4 regions of the Clostridium sp. X genome follow, and region 4 is predicted to be linked to each of the others. Evidence: riboswitches for the same ligand, from Rfam matches in the RefSeq annotation. Region 4 holds a riboswitch; each other region holds the start of a gene.
What was found. A riboswitch is a leader RNA that binds a small molecule or an ion and turns the genes downstream of it on or off. The one in region 4 is predicted to bind S-adenosylmethionine.
Positions count from the first base shown of each region.

Region 1: linked by a shared signal. The riboswitch ahead of ACX0KU_RS07605 (O-acetylhomoserine aminocarboxypropyltransferase/cysteine synthase family protein) and the one ahead of ACX0KU_RS15155 (methionine ABC transporter ATP-binding protein) in region 4 are both predicted to bind S-adenosylmethionine.
Region 2: linked by a shared signal. The riboswitch ahead of metK (methionine adenosyltransferase) and the one ahead of ACX0KU_RS15155 (methionine ABC transporter ATP-binding protein) in region 4 are both predicted to bind S-adenosylmethionine.
Region 3: linked by a shared signal. The riboswitch ahead of ACX0KU_RS02685 (homoserine dehydrogenase) and the one ahead of ACX0KU_RS15155 (methionine ABC transporter ATP-binding protein) in region 4 are both predicted to bind S-adenosylmethionine.

Region 1 is NZ_CM146912.1:1,481,291-1,487,085, forward strand. Features, by position in the region: gene ACX0KU_RS07590 (DRTGG domain-containing protein) at 1-1,146, shown strand, start outside; gene ACX0KU_RS07595 (Ig-like domain-containing domain) at 1,235-2,605, opposite strand; gene asnA (aspartate--ammonia ligase) at 2,852-3,871, shown strand; SAM riboswitch class I at 3,928-4,034, shown strand; gene ACX0KU_RS07605 (O-acetylhomoserine aminocarboxypropyltransferase/cysteine synthase family protein) at 4,147-5,424, shown strand; gene ACX0KU_RS07610 (cell shape-determining protein) at 5,545-5,795, shown strand, end outside.
Region 2 is NZ_CM146912.1:385,727-391,521, forward strand. Features, by position in the region: gene recD2 (SF1B family DNA helicase RecD2) at 1-2,196, opposite strand, end outside; gene metK (methionine adenosyltransferase) at 2,404-3,579, opposite strand; SAM riboswitch class I at 3,656-3,757, opposite strand; tRNA gene ACX0KU_RS01895 (tRNA-Tyr) at 3,934-4,018, opposite strand; tRNA gene ACX0KU_RS01900 (tRNA-Val) at 4,045-4,120, opposite strand; tRNA gene ACX0KU_RS01905 (tRNA-Tyr) at 4,134-4,218, opposite strand; tRNA gene ACX0KU_RS01910 (tRNA-Thr) at 4,224-4,299, opposite strand; gene yyaC (spore protease YyaC) at 4,539-5,090, shown strand; gene mreB (rod shape-determining protein MreB) at 5,172-5,795, opposite strand, start outside.
Region 3 is NZ_CM146912.1:548,440-554,234, forward strand. Features, by position in the region: gene hcp (hydroxylamine reductase) at 1-86, opposite strand, end outside; gene ACX0KU_RS02670 (cupin domain-containing protein) at 272-622, opposite strand; gene ACX0KU_RS02675 (Ig-like domain-containing domain) at 789-1,961, opposite strand; gene metA (homoserine O-acetyltransferase MetA) at 2,278-3,180, opposite strand; gene ACX0KU_RS02685 (homoserine dehydrogenase) at 3,232-4,476, opposite strand; SAM riboswitch class I at 4,641-4,755, opposite strand; gene ACX0KU_RS02690 (NADPH-dependent FMN reductase family protein) at 4,806-5,444, opposite strand; gene ACX0KU_RS02695 (flavodoxin family protein) at 5,456-5,795, opposite strand, start outside.
Region 4 is NZ_CM146912.1:3,011,094-3,016,888, forward strand. Features, by position in the region: gene corA (magnesium/cobalt transporter CorA) at 141-1,205, shown strand; gene ACX0KU_RS15145 (MetQ/NlpA family ABC transporter substrate-binding protein) at 1,271-2,086, opposite strand; gene ACX0KU_RS15150 (methionine ABC transporter permease) at 2,156-2,797, opposite strand; gene ACX0KU_RS15155 (methionine ABC transporter ATP-binding protein) at 2,800-3,756, opposite strand; SAM riboswitch class I at 3,831-3,946, opposite strand; gene ACX0KU_RS15160 (ferritin-like domain-containing protein) at 4,014-4,472, opposite strand; gene ilvB (biosynthetic-type acetolactate synthase large subunit) at 4,513-5,795, opposite strand, start outside.

The sequences.
Region 1 (5,795 bases), 1.5 Mb from region 4:
ATTCCAAGGGTGGGAACTGTTAGAATTGAAAAGATTGAAAAGAAAAGCATAGAATCTTTAAGTTATGCTGAAGTTGTAAATATAGTAGAAGGTACTATACTTGGTGGTAAAGATGGAGTACATAAAAAGTTAAATAAGTTTATTATAGGAGCTATGCAGCTTAATGAGGCAAAAAGATACATGTTGCCTGGGTGTATAGTGATAGTAGGGAATCGGGAAGATATTCAAAGGGTGGCCTTAGAAAATGAATGTGCTGTGCTTATAACTGGAGGCTTTACATGTAGTGACAACATTAAAAAGTTGGGAGATAGTAAAAACTTGCCTATAATATCTTCAAGCTATGATAGCTTTACTGTAGCTACTACTATTAGTAAAGCTATATCTGAAAATTTAATTAAGAAGGAAATAATCCTAGTAGAAGATATAATGAAAACAAAAGTTAATTACATAAAAGAAAATGAAACTGTTAGCTTTTTAAGGCAAATGATCTCTGAAACAGGGCGTGAAAGATATCCAGTAGTAGATGATGGTATGAATGTTGTAGGCATTGTGACAATAAAGGATTTGCCAAGGGATAGCAGTAATGATGTTCTAATAAGTAAAATAATGAGCAAAGATCCTATAAATGTTACAGAGAAAACTACAGTTTCTTATGCAGCACATATTATGGGATGGGAAGGTATAGAGATTTGTCCTGTAGTTAGAAGAAAAAAGCTTGTAGGAATTGTAGGAAGAGATGATGTAATAAAAGCTCTCCATTATATAGCAAGACAACCTCAAGTAGGGGAGACTTTAGAAGATATAATTCTTAAAAGCTTTGAACAAGAGGTTCAAGAAGATTTAATAAGGTTTACAGGTAAGATAAAACTTGAAATGCTAGACCATATGGGTACAGCGTCTTGGAGTTCGCTAAATATGTTACTTTCTACAATAGGTATAGCAACATTGAGGCGGAAAAGTAATGAAAATATAAGAGTAGATAGTATTTCTACATACTTTATAGAACCGATACAAATGGATAGTATAATACATATAGATGCACAGATTATTGATATAGGAAGAAACTTTTGTAAGGTTGAGATGAATATGTATAATAAAAAGAAATTAATAGCAAAAGCTATGCTTTCTGCTAGTATATTGAGATAAAATCAGAAACCTATAATTAAGTTCAAAAGAAAGGTACCGAGAGTAAAGAGTTAACTCAAAGGTACCTTTTTTACTATTGTTATATGAATTATCTAACTGTAAAGGTGAGAATATAGCTTTTATTTAGATAAGCACCTTTAGAGGAGAACATACCTTTATTAATATAAAGGGAATAGGTCTCTCCATAATCGTAAGGCTGTAGTGGAATGATTTTAATTGATGTATTGTTGTCAGTAGTAATCATATTAAACAGAACAGGTTTTCCGGCGCTATTATAGAGGTTTATACTAGTATCATCTAAATAGGTAGCATCGATTTCAGAATTAAAATTTATTTTCCATTCCTTGTTGGTGCTTACAGATTCTTTATTTATATATATAAAGCCATCACTCTCATCGGTGAAATAACTTTCATTTCTTCTAGGATTTAAGGGACTATCCCAGCTATACGTATAGAAAGATTGTGATTTGGTTAGCACTGGGAAATCTGTAACCTGGAGGTCTCTATATTTTTTTCCATCAGCCCATGTGCCCATGTATATTTGATTTTTACTACCATTCCCTAAAGCTATTTTCTTACTTTCTAAATCTTTATTAAAGCTGTACATAGCTAATCCATCGAAGAGATTATAAATGCCATATTTATCTAAGGCTTTATACATATCTGGTTCATAGTCATTGTTAAGAGGAACCCCGTGACTTGCTAGTGCCACTAGATTAGAGTTATAAGAACTATACAGATTAATAAAGTCCTTCTCACTATTTGGTATACTAATATTTTCAAATATATCTTTTGCCATTCTGTGATCATTAGTAACATCATCGTTGAAAACTTCCATTATTAGTTTAGTCTGTTTTGGAAAGTTACTTAATTGCTCTTGAGTTATTTGATAAGAATACCAAGGAGCCAACATATACATAAAAGCGCCAGATGTACCCCAGTTATTACTCTCTATAGCTTTATAAGTAAGTGCAGGGAGTGCGCCGGCACCAAAGGAGTGCCCAACAAATCCTATCTTTGTTAGATCCATTAAATCTCCATATGATTTTACTGATTCTTCAATACCATCCCATAATATAGTATATTTTTCTTCTATTACTGTTTTATTAATAGGTAAAGGAATAATAGGATAAGGTATATAAACAACTATATAGCCTTGGCTTACGATATGATTGATTAAATTTTTATATAAATTAGGATCTGACCCACCATACCCATGACAAAAAAAGATAACAGGAGTTTTAGAATCGATATCCTTAAGGTAATACAAACGTGATTTTTCCTTTGTATTACTAGGATTTATAAATTGTTTTTCAAGAATTTCCTTATTCTCTATGCTTGGAATTTCTACATTTACAGGCTGGGCTTTAGTGGAAGTATTCATAAAAAAAATATTTATTGTAAATACTAAAATAAAAGATAAAGATACAAGTTTAGTAGTTCTGTTATTAGATTTCAAATTAACACCTTCTCATAACTTATTTACTATGTTAAGTATACTATAGTTGAATAATTATAAGGGAATTTTTTTGAATTCATAAAAAAACCACTCTTATTTACTAGAAATTTATTGATTATAAAATTTGAGGCTTTAATATTAATATCTTGATAAAATAACGTAAAATATATTGAAAAACTACAATAAAGAGGTTATAATTTTTAATGAATTAGATATTTAAAATATTGGGATTTGGGGGCAGGAAATATGGAAACTGTTAAAAAGGTTATAATTCCTAAAGCTTATCATTCAAGCTTAGATTTAAGAAAAACAGAAATAGCAATAAAAAAGCTTAAAGATTATTTTGAAAGAGAGCTTGCATATAAATTAAATTTAACTAGAGTATCAGCACCTTTATTTGTAAAGGCATCTACAGGACTTAATGACAATTTAAATGGAGTAGAAAGACCAGTAGGTTTTGATGCATTAGATATTAAAGATGAAGAAATACAAATAGTACATTCATTAGCTAAATGGAAGAGAATGGCATTATATAGATATGGTTTTACTTCAGGAGAAGGCCTTTATACAGACATGAATGCTATAAGAAGAGATGAAGAGTTAGATAACCTTCATTCTATGTATGTAGACCAATGGGATTGGGAAAAGGTTATAAGCAAAGAAGACAGAACTATTGATAAACTAAAAGGTACAGTAGAAGGGATATATGAAGTGTTCAAAGCTACTGAAGAATTTATCAATAGCAAATATCCTGAGATAGATAAAATATTACCAGAAAAGATTACATTTATAACTACTCAAGAGTTAGAAGATATGTATCCTGGTTTAATTGCTAAAGAAAGAGAAAATAAAATAGCAGAAGATAAAGGTGCAGTCTTTATAATGAAAATAGGAGATAAATTAGCATCAGGCGAAAAACATGATGGAAGAGCACCAGATTATGATGATTGGCAATTAAATGGAGATATTGTATTTTGGAATCCTCTTTTAGAGTGCGCTTTTGAGCTTTCTTCTATGGGTATTAGAGTAGATAAAGAATCATTAGTATCTCAATTAGAAAAAGAAGGTTGTATGGAAAGAATAGAATTAGAATTCCACAAAATGCTTGTAGAGGATAAACTTCCTTTAACAATGGGTGGGGGAATTGGTCAATCAAGAATATGTATGTTTTTCTTAAGAAAAGCTCATATAGGTGAAGTTCAATCTTCTATATGGTCAGAAGACATTATAAAAGAGTGTGAAGAATCAGGAATACAATTATTATAAAACTTATTGACAAACTATGAAAAGCTTGTTATTATTAGATAAATTAAATACGGAACTTCTTATCAAGAGTGACCGAGGGACTGGCCCGATGACGTCCGGCAACCTAAACAGCAATGTTTTAAGGTGCTAAATCCAGCAGGTATTTATACCTGGAAGATAAGGAACTGAGAGATTAAAATCTTTCTGTAGCTTATCTACAGAAAGATTTTTTTATTTTATCGGGGCAAAATAGACAAGGAGTTTCTGTAACGAAATTACTAAGGGGGCAATTAAAAATGACAAAACAATTATCTTTTGAAACAATTCAATTACACGGTGGGCAAGAAATAGATGCTGTAACAAAATCAAGAGCTGTACCACTATATCAAACAACTTCTTATGTATTTGAAGATACACAAGATGCAGCTGATTTATTTGGTTTAAAGAAGTTTGGAAATATTTATACTCGTATCATGAATCCAACTACAGATGTTTTTGAGAAGAGAGTTACTTTATTAGAAGGTGGGGTTGGAGCAGTTGCAACGGCATCAGGAATGGCAGCTATAACATATGCTATCTTAAATATTGCTGGTAGCGGAGATGAAATTGTAGCAGCATCTACAATATATGGTGGTACTTATTCTTTATTTGAAAATACTTTACCTAACTTTGGAATTAAGGTTAACTTTGTAGATCCAGAAAATGTAGAAAATTTTCAAAAGGCTATAACAGAAAAAACTAAAGCAGTATTTATAGAAACAATAGGAAATCCAGGAATTAATATATGTGATATAGAAGCCATAGCAGACGTTGCTCATAAAAATGGAGTTCCGCTAATTATAGATAATACTTTTGCAACTCCATACCTTTGCAGACCATTTGAATTTGGAGCAGATATTGTAGTACATTCAGCTACAAAGTATATAGGAGGTCATGGTACATCTATAGGGGGAATAGTAGTAGACTCAGGAAAGTTTGATTGGAATAATGGTAAGTTCCCAAAACTTGTTGAACCGGATAAGAGCTATAACGGACTTTCTTACTATGAAGCTTTTAAAGAAGCAGCTTATATCTTAAGACTTAGAACTGCATTATTAAGAGATACAGGAGCATGTATATCTCCATTTAACTCTTTCCAATTATTAATAGGTCTTGAAACATTATCGCTTAGAGTAGAAAGACATGTAGAGAATGCTAAAAAGCTTGCAGAATATTTAAGTAATCACCCTAAAGTTGAGTGGGTAAACTACCCAGGTTTAGCTGATAGCAAATATAAAACTCTTGCAGAGAAGTATCTTCCAAAAGGAGCTGGAGCTATATTTACTTTCGGAGTAAAGGGTGGATTAGAAAGCGGTGTGAAATTTATAAATTCATTAGAAATTTTCTCACTCCTTGCAAATGTAGGAGATGCTAAATCTCTTGTAATACATCCAGCATCTACAACACATCAACAATTAGATGAAGAAAGCCAAAGACAAGCTGGAGTTAATCCAGAACTTATAAGAGTTTCCGTTGGAATTGAAGGAATAGATGATTTAATTAATGATATTGAAAATGCTTTAGCACAAATATAATAAAAAGCCCTGTATTCGGTTGAATACAGGGCTTTCTTAGGCATAAAGTCCCAATAGTTTTATATCTTATAATATGGTATAGTATAAGATATAATAAGGTCTTTAATATTGGGGGAAATTATGAATAAAGGAAAAACAATAAATAAATCGAAGGTATCAAGTAAAAAGACTGTAGCTATAGCTATAACCGTAATACTAGTTATAGTCACATTGATTTTAGGATATATTACAATGCCAGTGCTATCTTTAAACTTTATAAGTACTTTAATAGTAATTCAAGTAATAGCACTTTTAATTATGGCAACTTTACTTGTTTATAAGTTTCAGATTAAAAAGGTAATTTGGATATCTGTAATTACTTTTATTTTGTT
Region 2 (5,795 bases), 480 kb from region 4:
TATATTCAATATTCTCCATTTAAGTGCGGAATATCTTTCATAACTTCTATTATTATCAACCATAAATTTAATGGCTTTGGAAGCTCCAACTAACACTACCATCTTCTTTGCCCTAGTTATACCAGTATAAAATAAATTTTTATTCATAAGAAGAGGTGGTCCTATAAACATAGGCATTATTACTACTGGAAACTCACTCCCCTGACTTTTATGCACCGTCATTGCATACGCAAGCTCAAGTTCATCTAAATACATATTATCATATACTATTTTTCTTTCTTCATCAAATACTACACTTACCTTATCATCTTCTACTTCATATATATATCCTATATCTCCATTAAAAACACCTAAACCTTCACTTTCTCCTTCTCCACTAACACGAGTCCATTTTAAGTTGTAGTTATTCTTTGTCTGCATAACCTTATCTCCAACACGAAATACCGTGTTTTTGAATTCTCTTTCACTCTTTTCCTTATCCTTAGGATTTAATATTTGTTGAAGTCTTTTATTTAAACTTTCTACGCCTAGAACGCCTTTTCTCATTGGAGATAATATTTGCATATCTTTAACTCTATTCCACTCTTTATTAAACTTCGGCAATCTTTCATAAATTAATTCTACTAAAGTATCTAGTATTTTATCCGATTCCTCTTCTCCAATAAAATAAAAATCTTTATTTTTCTTATTTAAAATAGGCATTTCCCCACTATTAATCTTATGTGCATTTACTACAATCATGCTTTCTTCTGCCTGCCTAAATATATCCCTCAGTCTTACGACCTTTACGCACTTACTTTCTATTAAATCTCTTAGCACATTTCCTGGACCTACAGAGGGTAGCTGATCGGAATCACCAACTATTATAAGCCTTGTAGACATAGGTATTGCTTTCAGTAAGTTATTCATTAATAATATATCTATCATTGAAGCTTCATCTATAATAATAACGTCACATTGTAGTGGCGATTCTTCCCCCTTAAAAAACTCCATATCATCGTCATCACTAAATCCAAGTTCTAAAAGTCTATGAATTGTTTTTGCTTCTTTTCCTGTAGCTTCACTCATTCTTTTTGCAGCTCTACCAGTAGGCGCTGCCATAAAAACCGTCATAGCTGCATTCTCAAATATTTCAGTTATACACTTAATTATAGTAGTTTTCCCTGTTCCAGGTCCACCGGTTATTATTTCAATTCCATTTTCAAATGCTCCTTTAATTGCTTCAAATTGAATAGGAGCAAATTTAATATTATTGTTACTCTCAAATATTTCAATTTCTTTCTCTATATCTATTTTAATTTTTTCATAATTGCTAGTAGTTAAAGTTAATATCTTACTCGTTACAGACAATTCACAATAATAATAAGGCATAGTAAAGACACATTCCTCATTATCAATAAGTTCTATTTTTAATTTTCCACTCAATACAGTATCTTGCAAATTATTTTCAATATCTTCTTTAGATACACCTAATATTTCTTGAGATTCTTTTAAAACTTTGTCTAAAGGCATATATGTGTTTCCCATAGAACAAAACTGATTAACTATATATTTTATGCCTGACTGTATTCTAAAAGGAGAATTATTTTCTACCCCTAAACTTCGTGCTATTTTATCTGCTGTTTTAAATCCAATCCCTGCTATATCATCAGTTAGTTTATAAGGATTTTCTTTAACTTCATTTATAGAACTTGATCCATACCTTTTATGAATCTTTATGCACTGTTTAACTGTAACTCCATAAGTCTGTAGAAAGACCATTATACTTCTTATCTCTCTTTGCTTAGCATAAGACTTAGATATAGTTTCTACTTTTTTATCCCCAATTCCCTCTATCTCTTTTAGTCGTTCAATATTCTCATCAAGTATATCTAAAGTACTTTCTCCAAATTGTTCTACAATTTTTTTCGCAGTAACAGGACCTATACCTGATATTATTCCTGAAGATAGATACTTCTCTATTCCTTCCAAAGAGTTAGGAATTATTTCTTCACAAGAAGTAACTTTAAATTGTTCACCAAATTGAGGATGGTTAAACCATTCCCCTTGTAACTTTAAATTTTGACCTTCTGATATGTAAGGTATACATCCAGTGATAACAATTTTCTTTTTTTTATCTTTTATATGTGCTACCACATATCCGTTGTCTTCATTTTTAAATACAATTGCTTCTACAGTTCCATCTATCTCATGCATAAGATCGCTCCCATAATATCATTAGCACTATGTAAATTTTAGTTTGTTAAATTAATTATAAGACATATAACCATAACTTCTCAACTAATTATATTATATAATAGTTTTGCCATTTGCTTACACGATAAGTCACAATATATACATATTTAACTTTATAACTAAATTAAAGGCTAATGTCTTAAAATCAACATTAGCCTTTATGTTTAATTATATATGTTTTTTTATCTCTTCTACTTTATCTAAATTTTCCCATGGAACATTTAAATCTACTCTACCGAAATGACCATAAGCTGCCGTTTGTCTATATAAAGGCTTTCTCAAACCTAAGTCTCTTATAATTGCACCTGGTCTTAAATCAAATACATTATTTACTATTTCTACTATCTTATTATCCTCTATTTTACCTGTTCCAAAGGTATTAACTAATAGAGATACAGGATGAGCAACTCCTATTGCATAAGCTAAACCTATCTCTAGTTTTTCTGCAATTCCTGCTGCTACTAAATTTTTAGCAACCCATCTTGCTGCATATGCTGCTGATCTATCAACCTTTGTTGGATCCTTTCCTGAGAAAGCTCCACCACCATGTCTGCCGTATCCACCATAAGTGTCAACTATAATCTTTCTTCCCGTAAGACCCGTGTCTCCATTCGGTCCACCAATAACAAATCTTCCCGTAGGATTAATGTAATAGTTAGTTTTTTCATCTAACCACTCATTAGATATTACTACCTTTATTACATGTTCCATAAGATCACTATGTATTTGCTCTTGAGTAATTTCTGGATCATGTTGTGTAGAAATTACCACAGCATCTATTCTAGTAGGTTTGTCGTCTTCATATTCTACCGTAACCTGTGTCTTTCCATCTGGTCTTAAATACGATAATGTTCCATTCTTTCTAACTTCTGATAATCTTCTAGCAAGTTTATGAGCCATACTTATTGGAAGAGGCATATATTCTTCTGTTTCATTTGATGCAAATCCGAACATTAAACCTTGATCTCCTGCTCCTACTGCCTCAACTTCATCTTTTTCTCCACGTCTTGACTCTAATGCTTCATCTACTCCCATAGCTATATCTGCTGATTGTTCATCAATAGATGTTAATACAGAGCAAGTTTCAGCATCAAATCCATATTTAGCTCTTGTATAACCGATATCGCTTATAACTCCTCTAACTAACTTTGGAATATCAACATAGCAGTTTGTTGATATCTCTCCCATAACCATAACCATACCAGTAGTAACTGCCGTCTCACAAGCTACTCTTCCATATGGATCTTTTTCTAAAATAGCATCTAGAATAGCATCTGAAACTTGGTCACATATTTTATCTGGATGTCCTTCTGTTACTGATTCTGACGTAAATAATCTTTTCATTTTAAGATCCCCTTTCTAACAAAAAAAATAAACCTCTTAATTTATTAAGGAGGTCGATTTGCGTGAATAATGTAATTTCTTATCTTGCAGATTGCTCTGCAGGAATTAGCACCTTAGTATTAATCATACCGGTTGCTGGGTTTCACAGGGCCGCTCCCTCCACCTCTCTTGATAAGTTTTTCTTATCTTATATTCAATTTTAAAACAAAATAATATTATCATATGTAACATGTAAGTGTCAAGAATCTACATTGATTTATTATTAATTTTGTCGATTTGTCATTTAAATATTGATTATGTTCTCGATTTTTTTTATGAAAGTAAAAAAGATATCAAAATTTGATATCTTTTTCTTGGTGGAGGAGGACGGATTCGAACCATCGAAACGAAACGTAACAGATTTACAGTCTGCCCCCTTTGGCCACTCGGGAACTCCTCCATAATTATTAACTTATTAAAATTACATGGTGGGCACAACAGGGATCGAACCTGTGACCCCCTGCTTGTAAGGCAGGTGCTCTCCCAGCTGAGCTATGCGCCCATATATTATATGATGGTGGAGGAGGACGGATTCGAACCATCGAAACGAAACGTAACAGATTTACAGTCTGCCCCCTTTGGCCACTCGGGAACTCCTCCACAATTGGTGCTGGCATCAGGAATTGAACCCGAAACCTACTGATTACAAGTCAGTTGCTCTACCAATTGAGCTATGCCAGCATATATTATTTTTAGCACTTAGTTGTTTCATTTATTGACATCAACCGCGCCAACGAATATTAGTATACCTAGAATTATCTTTTATTTCAAATCTATTTTTTTTAATTACAGAAAACTACAAGCTTTAAGATTCAATTTACTGCTATTTTCTCTATATTACTATACATTATAAATTAAGTTCAATTTTATTTCATATAACATTTAACTTTCTCATATACATTATCAAGGAGGTGTCGTTCTTGAATAAAGTGAGAGCTAACTTTAAAGATAATCTATCATACTACGATATCGCATATTTTATAAAGGATTATATAACTAAAGATTCTGTAGTAGTTTGCATCGGTACTGATAGATGTATAGGTGATTGTCTTGGTCCTCTAGTCGGAACCTTACTTAAGAGTAAAAATTATCCGCTAACTGTATATGGAACAGTTGAAGATCCTATACACGCTTTAAATATAGATAAGCAATTGCAACAAATAAAAAAAGCACATCCAGGTTCTACAATAATAGGTATAGATGCTTGCCTGGGGGATACTAATAACATTGGTGAGATACAAGCGCGAGATTATCCTATCCATCCCGGAAAAGGTGTAGGAAAAGTTCTTCCTGACGTTGGAGATGCTTCCATAATTGGTATTGTAGATTCTAGTGACAATAATGAATTATTCACTAATAGAAATATACGACTTAGTCTAATAATGAATATGGCAGAAGTTATTACTGATGCTTTACTTCATTCTTACTACTTATATAGTATAGATAGTAAGACTAATAATAGTATTATTTAACAAAACAAAAATAAGCTCTGTAATTGTTTTAGCCAATTATAGAGCTTATTTTTGCATAATAATATACGCATTTAAATATAATTAATCTAATAAACTTATATCTTTGCCTTTATATGATGCATCAATCTTATCAAGATAATTTAGAACTTCTCCTGTTCCCATTGCAACTGTTGAAACTGAGTCCTGCGCAACATATACTGGAACCTTAGTTACTTCTCCTATTAACTTGTCTAATCCATTCAACAAAGCACCTCCACCAGTCATCACAATACCTTTATCAGCTATATCTGCTGCTAATTCAGGGGGAGTTTTCTCTAGTACAGATCGAGTACATTCTGCTATATCATTCACTGCTTCGCTTAATGCTTCCCTCATTTCTTCTGAGGATACACTTATATTTTTAGGTAGTCCTGTTATTAAATCTCTACCTCTTATTTCCATACTAATATCTTCTTCTCTTTTATATGCTGTTCCTATATTCACCTTTAATGCTTCTGATGTTCTTTCACCTATCATTAATTTATGTTTTTTTCTTATGTATCTCATTATAGCTTCGTCAAAACTGTCCCCTGCAACTTTAATGGAGCTTCTTACAACTGCTCCTCCTAGAGAAATAACTGCAATATCAGTAGTTCCTCCTCCAATATCTATAACCATATTTCCACTAGCCTTAGTTGTATCCAGTCCAGCTCCAATAGCTGCTGC
Region 3 (5,795 bases), 650 kb from region 4:
ACCTCTGATGATTTACCACATACTCCTTTAACTGTACAACCTTTTCCACCAGCTGCTTCTTGACATTGATAACAAAACATACTCATATTTGACCCCCCCGTTATAATCTTTCTTATATTTAAATTTTAATTAATATTCTTTTCAAGTAATCAGTTTACAATTTAGATTATAACGGAGAAAAAAACAATAATCCGTACCTATTGTTACGAATTATTGTTTTTAAATTTATTTTTAAGAATAACTTTTTATAAATAATATTTGTTTAAGTATATTATTCTCCTACTTCTTTTGAATACGCTTCTAGCTTAGGTCTTGGTGTTATAACAACAAAACAAGATAAGTTTTCATCTTTGTTATTCTTCATTGAAAATAACTCTTCTCCAGTAAAGTATACAACATCTCCTACTGCAACTTCTTGAGCATTCCCATCTGACGTAACCTCTCCTGCTCCTGCAATAACGTATACTACTAAATCACTATTTTCATGTGTATGTGGTGGAACTTCTTGCCCTGGTACTAAATTAAGTACAAAGTTTAAAACCTTATCTTCACTAAATAATAACCTTTTTGTTACACTCTTTTCTGAATAAACTATTTTATCTTTAATATTTTGGAGTTTCATATTCAATCATCCTCACTTTAACTTATATTTTAACTTTCTTTTATCCTGACTTTAGTGTATCCAAATAGCAAACCTTTTTATGTGATTTAAATTAAATAATAACTACTAATTATTATTTTAAAAAAATAATCCACAACCTTAATTGTGGACTATACATTTATTAAGTCTAATTTATTGTGAATCCCATCTCTATAGCTTCACTTAAACTATTGCCTTCAGCTGACTTAACATTAGTAGATATATTTAAATAATAAGTTTTTCCTGATTCAAAACCTTCTGAAGATTTAATTAATACCTGTTTATTTTCTAAATTGTAGCTTATATCTACTGCAACTATATTTCCTTCTGCATCAGAAACAACTATATTCTCTCCATTTACAGTTTCTGAATCTAATTCTTTACTAAAAGTGATTTGCCAGCTTTTATTTTCAGCTACATCTTTCTTTGGCTCAATTACTTTTTTGTTTTTGTTTTCTCTTATTGATTTTACAACGCTACTTTGTTTTGCATCTAAGTCGCTGATTAGTAAATTTATCTTTTCCTTCATACCTTCAACTTGAGCATAAGCGTCTATTAATTCCTCATTCTCTTCCCCATATCTTTTGCTTAAAGAATCTAATTTATTAACTACACTATTAAGCTTATTAAGCTGAGCATTTAGCTTTCCATAGAAACTATTATATTTACCATTGTCTTCATTTTCAAATTCTTCCTCTGCATCTTCAAGCTCTTCTTCAAGTTCTTCCTGTTCTTCTTCACTTATCTCTTCATCTGATTCTTGAGTTTCATCTTCTAATTCTTCTTCATCTTCTATTACTACTTCTTCATTCGATTCTTCAGTATCTTCTACCGCTTCATCTAAGTCTTGGTTTTCCTCTGCTTCTACTTCTTCATCTTGTGCCTCTTCAGTTTCTTCAGAGACTTCCTCAGTTACTATATTTTCTTCTGAAGTTTCTGCACTTTCTTCTAAAACATTTGTTTCTGTGGTGTTTTCATCTATACTATCTTCTTCACTATTATCTGTAGTAGATATTCCAACCTCGAAATAACTTTTTATTTGATCTTCTATTTTTAGAGTTTCTTTTTCAATTGAACTTATGCGTTTTAAAATTACATCTGTCATCTTAAATAAGTGTTTATTTAATTTCTCATTTTTTTTATTCTCTTGTTTATCTTTTCCTTTAGAATCCTCTTTTTTTGTACTTTCTTTTTCTTTAACCTCTACCTTATTAGTAATAATATTTTTAACATTATTAGGCTTAGCACTTGCATAACTAGTCGGTAATATGAATGTACATACAATTATTGCAGTTAATAAAACTTTTAACCTTTTATTCATAATTATTCCTCCTATGTATTTTTTTAATTAAATTATACTATTAATTAAAACGCTTGTCTATTTTTTTAAACATCAAATTTAGCTTAAGATATATTGTATTTGGTATATATTACCTTTTATAAATCAATTATATATTATAACTTTTTGTCAAATTTAAGAGAATATTATTATTTACCAGATTAGATGCAGTTTTAGAAGTATTAGATAATAAAGCAATAAAGTGCAGGATATATTATTATCCTGCACTTTACTTAGTGTAGCTGTAATTCTATAAAATTATATTTTCAAAGTTAGTACCTTAATATTCTCTTACCTATTACCTAAAAGGAGTCTCTTGATAAACATAGTAGTTAAGCCAATTTGAAAATAATAAATTAGCGTGAGCTCTCCATCTTACTATAGGCTCATTACTCGGATTATCGTCTGCAAAGTAATGCTTAGGTACTTCTATATCTAATCCCTTATTAATATCTCTATCATACTCGGACTTTAAGGTTAATGGATCATATTCAGAATGTCCTGTTACAAATATTTGTTTCCCATTTTTTGATATAACCATATATACTCCTGATTCTTCAGATTCTGACAATATTTCAAGCTCTGGAACCTTATCTATATCTTCTCTTGAAACGTCAGTATGCCTTGAATGAGGTACATAAAACTTATTGTCAAAACCTCTTAAAAGCATTACTCCTTCACCTAGCACATTATGCGGAAATACTCCAAACATCTTTTCTCCAAGTTGATATTTTGGTATTCCAAAGTGGTGATAAAGTCCTGCTTGAGCTCCCCAACATATATGCAGTGTAGATGTAACGTTTGTAGTTGAGAAATCCATTATTTCTTTTAATTGATTCCAGTAATCAACTTCCTCAAACTCTAAATGTTCAATAGGTGCCCCTGTTATTATCATTCCATCAAACTTTTCTTCTTTTATATCCTTAAAGGTTTTATAAAAGCTAGATAAATGTTCATCTGAAGTATTTTTAGACTTATGTTCTTCAATGTGAAGAAGAGTTATATCCACCTGTAAGGGTGTATTTCCTAACAAACGTAAAATTTGAGTTTCTGTTTGTATTTTAGTCGGCATTAAGTTTAAAATAACTATTTTTAATGCTCTAATATCTTGATGAATTGCTCTCTCCTCATGCATTACAAATACATTCTCATCAGCAAGAATTTTAGCTGCTGGAAGACTTTCTGGTATTACTATCGGCATTGTACTACCTCCTTACCCCATTACTTAATTTAAATTTATATAAAAACTGAACTATGAAGTTCCCAATTTCATCATTTTTTTAATGCTTGTTATTTTATTTATGTTCTGTAGCTTCTCTATATTAAGATCTAATGAAACTTCATTCTCACTTTGTACAAAAACTACTACCTCATCCTGGTCATTTCCTTTTTCATTTAAAAAATAACAACTTGTGAAAGACTCACTTAAATCACACATAATCTTTAGTCTATCATCAGTTTTTATTCTAAGCATCCAATCACTTTTATACATCCACTTATCTTTCACAGTAGCTTTTTTTCTCGCTGGTTGAAATACCTTTTTTCCTTTGTTTTCTATAATGTCAATAATATCTCCAAAGACAGCACTAGCTGTCGGAAGCTTACCTGCTCCCTTTCCATAGAAAAATACTTCCCCTACAGCATCTCCATCTAGTAATATGCCATTAAACTCATTTTCCACTTTTGATATTTGACTTGATGTACTTACCATCACCGGTTTTACAGTTGCATATATACCATCTTCATCATTTTTGCTAAGAGCTAGAAGCTTTATATTGCAATTTGCTTCTTTAGCTGATTTTATATCCACTTCATCTATTTCATTTATGCCTATTGTTTTAATATCTTCCCAACTAACCTTTTCATTGTAAGATATAGTAGAGAGTATTGATAATTTTCTAGCAGCATCATATCCCATAACATCAGACTCTGGATTAGATTCAGCAAATCCAAGTTCTTGAGCTAATTTAAGAGCATCCTCATATTTCATTCCATCTTCATGCATCTTTGATAGTATAAAATTAGTAGTTCCATTTAATATACCCTGTAAACTCTTTATCTCATTTCCAACAAGACATTCACTTAAAGGCTTTAGTATTGGAATTCCTCCACCTACACTAGCTTCAAAGTATAATTTAACGTCATTCTTATTAGCCAGGTCCAAAAGTTCTTCTCCGTATTTTGCAATTAAGTCTTTATTAGCAGTTACTACATGCTTTTTCATATTAAGTGCCTTCTTTATATACTCGTAAGCTGGATGAATGCCCCCCATTACCTCAACTACTATATTTAGGCTATTAGTAAATATGTCATCAATATTATCTGTTATTAATTCAAAGTCCTCACTGTTTAAATATTTTTCTATATTTCTTACAAGTACTTTTGATACTACTATGTCTTCGCCTGTTCTATCTTTTAATTTATTTGAATTTTTCTTTATAAGCTCTATAACCCCAGAACCTACAGTTCCACTTCCAAGTATAGCTATATTTATCATGATATCCTCCCCAAGAAATGCTCACCTTCATGTATTAACGCGTTACAACTTTACTAATCTGCCCCAGTAAATATAAATGAGTAAAATAAAAAATCGCTTCTTAAATCTTATAAGAAGCGATTATGCGTTAGCTCATTAATTAATATTAATAATGATAATCATGCTTCTTATCTCTCAGGAAATTCTCCTGCAGGAATTAGCACATTTCCAGTTTAAATAAATTAAACTGGCTGTTGCCGGGCTTCATAGGGCCAGTCCCTCAGCCGCTCTTGATAAGATTTAGCGAACTATTAAATTTTATATTATTTTACATCTATGATTAAACAATGTCAAGATTTTTTTGTAAATAAATCTCTCTTTTTTAATCCATTTGCCTTAATTTGCTGACGCCAACCCATTTCTGCTGCCAACTTATATATAACTCTCGGAAAATTTGGTGATATATATATATTATCTCCTGTAGTACATGTATATATACTATTTGCAATAGTTTTTATTGCTTCTGAAAAATTCTTTTTAGGTCCTTTTCCCTCTGGAATGCTTGCAAACATTGGCAGCATTCCGCCTCCACCAATACCAAGTCCTTGTCCCCAATTAATCTTTGCTTTTTCACACCAATTTTTCATTATTTCTAATGCTATGCTATTTTGCTGCCCTTCATAAAATCCACAATTCACAATAGAATATACAGTTATTTTATGAATTAATTTTGTTTTTAAATATGTTTCTATTTGATAAAGACAGTCTACTAAATGTGAAGGGATTCCATCAAAATATAAGGGAAATGCAAACACTAGTACATTACATTGTACTATATGTTCTAGCTCTTCATTACTTAATTTAGCTGTTCTAAGATTACATTCTATAATTTCATTTTCTTTAGGTAATAAAGACTTTAATGTATGTACTATATATTCAGATCCACTATTTTTTGCTTTAGGACTTCCATTGATTAAAGCTATTTTCATAATAACACCCCTTACCCCATAAATCCTTTTATTTCTCCAATATCATGAATAAATGTAACCTTCCAACTGCTACAATCTAGGTTAATTGCGTTTGCCTTTATTAGTTTTTCTGCTGTTTGTTTTTCTCGTTCCGTGATATTTTCACCGTAAAACCATATATTTAAATTAAACTTATTATCATATCTTCGTCTGTGGTGCATTTCTCCATTCCTGATTGAAAAATATGGATGTATATATGGAATACTTCTATCCATTATATTCTTTATAAATAAACTAAATCCACCATAAAAACATTCACTAATGATATTAACTTCATGACTTTTTGATAGGTATTCTCCCATGTTCTCATAT
Region 4 (5,795 bases):
TTTTCACACTTAACATATTATTAATTTCTCCTTCTATTTTTTACTTTATAAGGGTAAAATTATCTTTATAGGATTATATCATATACTTATTTAAGTATACAAATTCAAGAAACCCTAGAAATTTATTGGAGGTATTGAAAATGCCCAAGCACATAAAAAGTCGAAAAAGAAAGATCGGATCTGCTCCTGGGACTTTAGTTCATATCGGAGAACATACTAGTGAAAACATAAGAATAGATTTAATAGAGTATAATGATAATATTTTTAATAAAACCTCTATAAATAATATAGAAAAAGCTTTTCATAAAAGCATAGATAGTTCTGTAATATGGATAGATATTGATGGACTTTATGATATAGATCTAGTAAAAAAAGTTGGGGATAATTTCAACATTCACTCTTTAATATTAGAAGATATTCTAAATACAGACCAGCATCCTAAAGTTGATTTAGAAAACAATTATATATACATAGTTCTTAAGATGCTCTATTACGATAAATTCTCTAAAGAAATAAAGTCTGAACAAGTTAGTTTCGTATTATTTGATGATTGTCTTATTTCCTTTCAGGAATTTCCTGGAGATGTCTTTGATAATATAAGAAACAGACTTGAGACTAATAAAAATAATATAAGAAGTAAGGGTTCCGACTATCTGCTTTACTCCTTAATAGATGCTATAGTAGATAGTTATTTTAATATATTTGAAAGTATAGGAGATGTTTTAGATAAAATCGAAAATAATCTTATGAATAACCCTACCAAAAGCTTACTATCAGATATATACAACCTTAAGAGAGATATAATTTTTCTTCGAAACTCTGTATGGCCCCTTAGGGAAATTGTAAGTACCTTAATCAAGGATGAACATATCTTAATTGACGAAAAAACTACCATATATTTAAGGGACGTTTATGATCATATCATTCAAATTATAAATGTAATTGAAACTTATAGAGATATTTTATCTGGAATGCTTGATATTTATCTTTCAAGCATGAGTAATAAAACTAATGAAGTAATGAAAGTTTTAACGGTATTCTCTACTATTTTTATCCCTCTTACATTTTTAACAGGTATTTATGGTATGAACTTTCACTATATGCCTGAGCTTAGTTTTAAGTATGGGTACCCGATTTTTTGGATTATTACCATTGCATTAATTTTATTTATGATAAATTATTTCAGGAAAAAAAATTGGTTCTAAAAAAAGGTCATGTTATGAGTAATTTACATAACATGACCTTTTAATCGTAGATTTGGGATATCTGCTTAGAATGCTGGAACTATTGCTCCCTTATATTCTTCTTCTATAAACTTTTTGATTTCTGGTGAGTTAATTGCTTCAGTTAAAGCTTTTATATATTCCTTATCTTTGTTATCTTCTTTAACAGCTAATATATTAGCATAAGGAGAATCCTTAGATTCAATTGCAAGAGCATCATTTGTAGGATTTAATCCTGCTGGTAGTGCATAGTTTGTATTAATAACTGCTGCATCTACATCTTTTAAAGTTCTTGGAAGTTGTGCTGCTTCTAATTCTTGTATTTTTATATTTTTAGGATTTTCTGTAATATCTAATTTAGTTATTAGTGCTCCTTCTTTAAATTTAAGAATTCCTTCTCTTTCAAGTAGTCTTAAAGCTCTAGCTTCATTTGTTGGATCATTTGGCACTGCAATAGTCGCTCCATCTTTTATTTCTTTTAAATCTTTTAATTTTTCTGAGTATACTCCCATTGGCTCTAAGTGAACTTTAGTAGTATATGTTAAATGTGTCTTTTTTTCTTCATTAAACTTCTCTAAATAAGGAACATGTTGGAAGAAGTTAGCATCTAATTGACCATCTTCAACAGCAGTATTAGGAATTACATAATCATTAAATACTTTGATTTCTAAAGTATAACCTTTTTTCTCAAGTATTGGTTTTACTTTTTCTAAAATTTGAGAGTGTGGTTCTGGAGTTGCTCCAACTACTATTTTCTTCTTTTCTTCTGGCTTAGCCGCTTCTTTATTTCCGCAGCCTGTAAGTCCGATAGCACCTAAAACCACTGTACTTGCTAATAAAACTGATAAAATTCTTTTTTTCATTTATAATTCCCCCTTATTATTTATTAATTCTTTTATATTTTATAAATTACTATAAATAGTATTTTATATTTATCTGTTTACCTTTTTATATATTAGTGTTCCTATTGTCTGAATAGCTTGAACAAGTACTATTAAAACTATTACTGTAGCTATTAGAACATCTGTTTTAAACATCTGATATCCATATCGCATAGCTACATCTCCAAGTCCGCCAGCTCCAATTGCACCTGCCATTGCAGAAAATCCCACTACAACTATGGCTGTAAGGGTTATCCCTGAAACAATAGAAGGTAGGGCTTCCGGAAGCATAATTTTAAATACAATTTGAGAAGTACTTGCTCCAAAGGACTTTGCAGCTTCTATTACTCCTTTATCTACTTCTTTAAGTGCTGATTCTATTACTCTTGTCACAAAAGGAGCGCAACCAATAGTTAATGGTACTATTGCTGCAGTCGTTCCAATGTAAGTTCCCAATAAAAGTCTTGTAAATGGTATTAGTAATATTAATAAAATGATAAATGGAAAAGATCTTAACACATTTATAATCATATCTAGAGTGTTATATACTGGCTCATTTGGCTTTAATCCATTTTTATCAGTAATAATCATTATAATTGCTGGTACAAAACCTATTAAAACTGCTAAAAATGTAGAAATTAAAACCATATACAGGGTTTCTCCAAGTGCTGGAATTAAAATATTAGTCAACATATCTATAGAACCTCCCAATGTACATTTTTCTCATTAAGATAAGAAGAAACTATATGTTTTTTTTCTTCTGGCACATTTATTACTAAGCTTCCAAGTACACCAACACTAAATTTTTCAAGTTTTCCCCAAACAATAGAAAAATCTATATCTAATTCTCTAGCCATAGAGGTTATTATACTATTTTGACTTAGCTCTTTTGGGAAGAATATTTTTATGTTTACTCCTTCTGTTGGGAGTACATCTTCTTCACCTAATAAATTTTCCATTTCCTTAGTTGGATTTAAGAAAACTTCCTCTACTTTTCCAGCCTGAATTACTCTTCCGCCTTCCATTAAAGCTACCTTTGTACAAGCTTCTTTTATAACTTCCATTTGATGAGTAACTATAATAACTGTTATGCCTAATTTTTCATTTATTTCTCTAAGTAATTGTAGTATAGATTTTGTAGTTTTAGGATCAAGGGCTGAAGTTGCCTCATCACACAGTAAAATACTTGGCTGAAGAGTTAATGCTCTTGCGATAGCAACTCTTTGTTTTTGTCCTCCACTAAGCTCTTTAGGCCTGCTATTAGCTTTATCCTCTAGTCCAACAAGAGCCAGTAGTTCTTTTACTCTTTTATCTATATCTTCTTTACTATATCCCCAGGTTTCTAGTGGCAAGGCAACATTTTGCCATACATTTCTTCTATTTAATAAACTAAAGTTCTGAAATATCATTCCTATATCTTTTCTAAACTCTCTAATTTCTTTTTCTTCAAGATCCTTTACTTCTCTACTACCTACTATTACATTTCCTGAATCATAGCTCTCAAGACCATTTATACATCGTAGCAGTGTAGACTTTCCAGCTCCACTATGTCCTATAATCCCAAAAATTTCTCCTTCTTCTATTTCTAAACTTACATCTTTTAAAACTTTATCTTCTCCAAAATATTTTACTATATTTTTTATCTCGATCATTGCTGCACCCCCTGCTACTTGTTGATAAAAAAATAAAGACCCAAGGATGTCCTTAGGTCTAAAATTCCTATGTATCCTCATCTTCCAGCTTTTGCTGCAGGATTTAGCACCATTGTATAAACTATAATATATACTTTATACCGGTTGCCGGGTTTCATCGGGCCAGTCCCTCCACCACTCTTGATAAGCTATATTCAATTCTTTGTTTATTATATTACTGTACAGAATAATTGTCAATAGAGTTTTAGAACTTTTTATTATTCCTCTATTTTTTCTAATTTATTCATAAGTTCAATTAAATCTTCCAAAAACTTTAAATGTTTCTTTTCTTCTTCAATAATATTTAACAAGATTTTTCTTTCTTCTTCAGTCTCTACTTCTTTTAACATTTTCTCGTATAAACTTATACTCTTTTTTTCATCTTCTGTCGCAGTTACATAAATATTAGTTTGAACTTTAGGTAAACTCTTTAGAAATTCTGTTTGACTCTTCCTTTCAAAAATACTTGTATATTTATTTAGATTACTTTCGACATTAACATTAATATCCATGTTTTTATTCATCAAACCTCTAAATATATTATAGTGTTTAGTTTCTTCTAGTGACAAAAACTCAAATATCTCTTTTAACCACTCATCCTTACAAGTCTTGGCTAGTTCCTTATAATAATTCCGTCCATCTTCTTCCATCTTCAAAGCAAATTCATATATACTCAAAACAATTCCTCCTAAATAGTTATCAAATTAATTTTATAGTCTAATACTCACTTATCATGTTGTTAATAACTTCTCCTGGAGCAACCATCGGAAATACTTTTTCTGAATAACTTATTTGACATTCTATGAGAACAGGTTCATTAAGCCCTAATGCATAATTTAATACCGCCTCTACTTCTTCTTCTTTTGTAACTCTAATTGACTTTATTCTATAAGCCTCACCAAGTTTTACAAAGTCAACTTCATCTTCAAATACAGTATGAGAAAATCTTTTGTCATAAAACATCTCTTGCCATTGATGAACCATCCCAAGACAGCTATTATTTAAAACCAACTGTATTATTGGAATTTTATATCTTGATATAGTAGCCAACTCAATAGAATTCATTTTAAAACTTCCATCCCCAGCTATATTTATAACCTTTTTTCCTGTATTTCCAAAATAAGCTCCAATAGCTGCTCCTAAACCAAATCCCATAGTCCCAAGTCCACCTGATGATATAAAAGTTCTTGGCTCCAAATACTTATAATATTGAGCTGCCCACATCTGATTTTGACCAACCTCTGTTGTTATAATGCATTTACCTTTAGTTATTTCGTATAGCTTTTCTATCACATATTGTCCACTTAATCCTTCATTTCTATTATATGATAGAGGATACTTTTCTTTCCACTCTTTAATTTGCGAATTCCAATCCCCATCAGATTTTTCATCTACAATTTTAGTTAAATCTTTCAATATAACTTTTACATCTCCACTTAAAGGAATATCTACTCTAATATTTTTCCCTAGTTCCTTTTCATCAATGTCTATATGAATTATTTTAGCATCCGGTGCAAATCCTTCAATCTTACTTGTTACACGATCATTAAACCTTGCTCCTATTGCAATTAATAGATCACATTTAGTTACCGCATAATTAGAACAACGTGTTCCATGCATTCCAATCATCCCAGTAAAATTTTTATGTTCTCCCGATATACTTCCAAGACCCATTAAACTACATGTAACAGGGGCCTTTATTTTCTCTGAAAATTTCACTAGTTCTTCATTGGCCTCTGAACTTATAATTCCACCGCCAGCATAGATTATAGGTTGCGATGATAAGTTTATAAGATCAGCCGCTTCTCTAATACTTCTTTCTAAATTTTCCCCAAAAGAACTGGTTACTCCTACTTCTTTTATATTATTAATTAATACTTTTGTATAATTCCCCATGGCTACTTGAATATCTTTAGGTATATCTACTAGTACAGGACCTTTCCTTCCGCTCTGTGCAATAGCAAAAGCCTCCTCTAAAATAAATATAAGCTCATTTACAT